2 regions of the Sphingomonas sp. BRN-1R genome follow, and region 2 is predicted to be linked to the other one. Evidence: predicted binding sites of a transcription regulator. Region 2 holds the regulator's gene; the other holds the start of a gene.

Region 1 (2,456 bases), 170 kb from region 2:
AACTCGCGCGTCTGGTGCTGCGCGCGCACGAGGATGGCGATCCGGTCGAGCGACTGGCCGTTCCGCTGCGCCGCCTCGATCTCATCGCCGACGCGGCGCGCCTCCTCTGGGCCGTCCCACACGCCGAGCACCTTGACCTTCTCGCCGTCGGGCTCCTCGGTCCACAAGGTCTTGCCGAGCCGCCCGCTGTTGTTGGCGATCACGCCCGATGCGGCGGCGAGGATGTGCGGGGTCGAGCGGTAATTCTGTTCGAGCCGGATCACCTTGGCGCCGGGAAAATCCTTTTCAAACTTGAGGATGTTCTCGACCTGCGCGCCGCGCCACGAATAGATCGACTGATCGTCGTCACCGACGCAGCAGATGTTTTTGCGCTCCTGTGCGAGCAGGCGGAGCCAGAGATACTGGACGCTGTTGGTGTCCTGATATTCGTCGACCATGATATATTTGAAGCGGCGCTGATAGTCGGCCAGCACCTCGCGCTCGCGTTTCAGGATGGTCAGCATGTGGAGCAGCAGGTCGCCGAAGTCGCAGGCGTTGAGCGCGGCGAGTCGCTCCTGATAGCGTTGGTACAATTCGCCGCCGCGTCCGTTGGCGTAACGCTCGCTCTCGCCCGCATCGATCTCGCGCGGGACGAGGCCCTTGTTCTTCCACTCGTCGATCAGCCCGGCGAGGCTGCGCGCCGGGAAGCGCTTCTCGTCGATGTCGGCGGCGAGGATGAGTTGCTTCAAGAGCCGCAACTGATCGTCGGTGTCGAGGATGGTGAAGTTCGAGTGCAGCCCGACCAGTTCGGCATGCCGCCTGAGCATCTTCGCGCCGATCGCGTGGAACGTGCCGAGCCACGGCATCCCCTCCACCACGTCGCCGACCAGCCGGCCGACGCGCTCGCGCATCTCGCGCGCGGCCTTGTTGGTGAAGGTGACGGACAGGATCTCGCTCGGATACGCGCGCCGCGTCGCGAGCAGATGGCCGAGCCGCGCGGTCAGCGCCGCGGTCTTGCCGGTGCCCGCGCCGGCGAGCACCAGCACGGGGCCTTCGGTGGTGAGCACGGCGTCGCGCTGCGGCGCGTTCAGGCCCTTGATATAGGCGGGGTCGGCGGTGGATGCGGGGAGACTCATCGGCGAACAGGTAGGGAACGCGAGCGCCGAGGGCAATGTTTGATGCGCAGCGGCGTCCGCACGTGTCTGCTCGAACGCGGCGAGGTGACGGCGCGAGCCTCGCTGCGGGCCGGTCGATGGTTGCCGATGCGACAAATGCAGATTAAGGGCCGCCGCAATATTCGGTGTGGGTGACGCACCGTTCGATGCTGCGTCGCAGTACGTTGTGTCATCACATGGTAACAGAAGCAGGCCACGCCGATTTTATGGATATGTCCACCACCGCGCCCCCATCCGTGGGTGAGCGCTCAGGCGGCGCGCCGCATCTCGACCGACCCTTGCATCCGGCGGCGCGCTGGATCTTTGTTGCGACTCTGGTGGGCGCGCTCGGCTATGCCGGCGCGAGCATCCTGTTCGATACCGCACAGGCGGGCGAGGGGCTGGCGATCGCCACCTTCGCCTTCCTCGGGCTGGCGCTGCTGATCGCGCTGGGGTTCGAATTCGTCAACGGCTTCCACGATACCGCCAACGCGGTCGCGACGGTGATCTACACCCACTCGCTGCCCGCCCCGGTGGCGGTGATGTGGTCGGGGTTCTTCAACTTCCTCGGCGTGATGTGTTCGAGTGGCGCGGTCGCCTATGCGATCGTCACGCTGCTGCCGGTCGATCTCATCCTGCACGTCGGATCGAGCGCGGGGTTCGCGATGATCTTCGCGCTGCTGCTCGCGGCGGTGATCTGGAACCTGGCGACGTGGTTCGTCGGCCTGCCCAATTCGTCGAGCCATGCGCTGATCGGCTCGGTGCTCGGCGTCGGGCTTGCCAACCAGTTGCTCCACGGCGGCAATGGCGCGTCGGGCGTGGACTGGGGTCAGGCGCAGAAGGTGTTATCCGCGCTGCTGTTCAGCCCGGCGGTCGGCTTCGTCGGATCGCTGGTGCTCCTGCTCGTGATGAAGCGCGTGCTGCGGAACCCAAAACTGTACGACGCCCCGGCGACCGATGCGCCGCCGCCCAAGGGCATCCGCGCGACGCTGATCGCGACCTGCACCGCCGTCTCCTTCTTCCATGGCAGCAATGACGGGCAGAAGGGCATGGGGCTCATCATGTTGATCCTGATCGGCTGCGCGCCGACCGCCTATGCGCTCAACCGCACCATGCCGGCGAGCGCGACGCCTGCCTTCATCGCCACCGCCGATGCGGCAGCGAATGCGTTCCGCGCGCACGGCGGCGTGGCGGGGCCGGATGTCGGCGCGGCGCGCAAGGCGCTGACGCGCGCGCTGGAGACCAAGCAGCCGATCAACCCATCGGTTTATGGTGCGATCGACACGCTGTCGCACGATGTGAGTACGCGGATCGCCAGTTATG
Region 2 (2,456 bases):
TCCGCGTGGCCACGGTTGCGACCGGCGACGAACTGGTCGCACCCGGCGCGCCGCTGCCGCCGGGGGCGCTGCCCGAATCGAACGGCGCGATGCTCGCGGCGATGCTCGCGGACCTCCCGGTCGAGGTGGTCGATCTCGGCATCCTGCCCGACCGGCTCGATACGATCACCACGGCCTTCGCTGCCGTGGATGCCGACATTCTCGTCACCACCGGCGGCGCGTCGGTCGGCGATCACGATCTGGTGCGCCCTGCGCTTGAGGCGGCCGGCGGCAATCTCGACTTCTGGAAGATCGCGCTGCGCCCGGGCAAGCCGATGCTGGCCGGGCGGCTGAACGGCGCGGTGGTGCTGGGCCTGCCCGGCAATCCGGTATCCGCGTTCGTCACCGCGACACTGTTCCTGCGCCCGCTGATCGCGTTCATGAGCGGTGCCGCCGATCCTGCACCGCGTCGTACCGGCGCGGTTCTCGGTGAGGATCTGCCTGCCAACGATCACCGCACCGACTATCTGCGTGCGGAGACGCGTGGCGGCCGTGTCTTCGTCGCGGCCATTCAGGACAGCTCGATGCTGCGCACGTTGGCACGCGCCGACTGCCTCGTCGTCCGCGCGCCGCACGCAGCCCCGGCCAAGGCCGGCGACTCGGTGGAAATCCTGCCACTTTGGTGATGGATCGTCCTTGACGGGCCTATCATTGTTCCATATTGGTTCCGCATCTGTTCGGACGGAGGAACGCGATGCTCACCCGCAAGCAGCACGAGCTGATCTGCTTCATCAATGACCGCCTTGAGGAAACTGGGGTGTCGCCCTCGTTCGAGGAGATGAAGGAGGCGCTCGATCTGAAATCCAAGTCGGGCGTGCATCGTCTCATCAGCGCACTCGAGGAGCGGCAGTTCATCCGCCGCCTGCCCAATCGCGCGCGTGCGCTCGAAGTGCTGCGCATGCCCGAACGGACCGCGCCGCCGAAGAAAGCCGCCGCGACGGCTGAGGCGCCCGCCCCCTCCAACGTGCGCACGCTGCCGCAGCCTGCGAACGATGTTGTCGAGATCCCGCTGCACGGCCGCATCGCCGCCGGCGTGCCGATCGAGGCGTTCGAGGGTCAGTCGATGCTCGCCGTGCCCGCCGCGCTGCTTGGCGGCGGCGAACATTATGCGCTGGAGGTAGCCGGGGACTCGATGGTCGATGCTGGCATTCTCGACGGCGATTACGCGCTGATCCGCCGCACCGAAATCGCCCGCGACGGCGAGATCGTCGTCGCGCTGATCGAGGAGGCTGAGGCGACGCTCAAGTATTTCCGCCGCGAGGGCGCGATGGTTCGGCTCGATCCCGCCAACCGCGCCTATGATCCGCAGCGCTACGCCCCCGCGCAGGTGCGGATCCAGGGTAAGCTCGCCGGGTTGCTGCGTCGCTACGATTGATCCGCCACGGGTGACGGTCACCCGGTTGGTCGACGGTGGCGATGTTCGCGGTGGATAACGTGATCGCGACCCCACCGGTCTTCGCGAGCGTCGTCTGGTCGAGCTTGAGCCAGCGTGGGCTACAGGCGCGCGGCAGACGGCGCTCGCTGATGACGATGTCGACTGTCTTGCAGAGCGGCGCGAGTTGCTCGGTGGGTACGAAATAGCCGCTGCGCGTTGCCAGGATGCGCCAGCGCCGTCCGCCGCTGGTGCGCTGGACGACGCAGAGGTCGCGGCTGCACCGCGCATCGGGTTGTTCGGACAGGAGCAGCGGCACGCCGACGATGCCGCCGTTCTCCGCAAAGGTGTTGGCGGTGTAATCGCCGGTGCGGTCGCGCAGCACCGCAAGATTGCCGCCGGGCGTGCGGATCGCGGCATGGCGGCCATCGCCGGTGACGAGCAGATCGGGCACGGGCGTCAGCAGCGCCCAGACCGCGCCCGCCGCCAGCGGCACCGCGCCGAGCCGCCGCCATCGTGTCCGCCATAGCGCAATCCACAGACCGCCCGCCACCATCAGCGCGTATGCGCCAGATGGCATGGCCGGCAGCGGAGCCACTGCACCGGGCAGCGCGGCCACCGCATGCGCGATCCACAGCAGCAGGTCGAGCGAGCGCGCGGTCACCCACCAGAACGGCCAGCCCGCGCCGATCGCGTCGAACAGCAGCGCAAGCGCCTCGAACGGCATCGTCACGAAGGTGGTCAGCGGGATCGCGACGATGTTCGCGACCGATCCGTACACGCCCGCACGGTGAAAGTGGAACACCGAGATCGGGATGAGCGCCAGTTCGACGACGACGCCGGTGACCAGCAGCGATACCAGCTCGCGCAGCATCGCGCGCCAGCGTCGCTCCTCGTGCGGGCCGAACCAGCGCTTCATCGCCGGGTGCTCGTGCAGCGACACGATCGCCGCCACCGCCGCGAACGAAAGCTGGAAGCTTGGACCCGCGAGCGCCTCCGGGTACAGCAGCAACACCACGAACGCGCCCGCCGCAACCAGCCGCAA

Evidence for each region. Region 2 encodes LexA, which represses DNA repair genes until DNA is damaged. Its sites were predicted from a motif close to GTTCCNCNCTTGTTCT; they were not measured.
Region 1: the regulator LexA is predicted to act here: its motif matches at 1,119-1,134, upstream of AC3ANX_RS08720 (ATP-dependent helicase).

Annotation. Positions count from the first base shown of each region.
Region 1 covers NZ_CM173236.1:1,887,777-1,890,232, forward strand. The annotation lists gene AC3ANX_RS08720 (ATP-dependent helicase) at 1-1,115, opposite strand, end outside; gene AC3ANX_RS08725 (inorganic phosphate transporter) at 1,367-2,456, shown strand, end outside.
Region 2 covers NZ_CM173236.1:1,721,870-1,724,325, reverse strand. The annotation lists gene AC3ANX_RS07935 (molybdopterin molybdotransferase MoeA) at 1-665, shown strand, start outside; gene lexA (transcriptional repressor LexA) at 734-1,414, shown strand; partial or broken gene AC3ANX_RS07925 (ComEC/Rec2 family competence protein) at 1,419-2,456, opposite strand, start outside.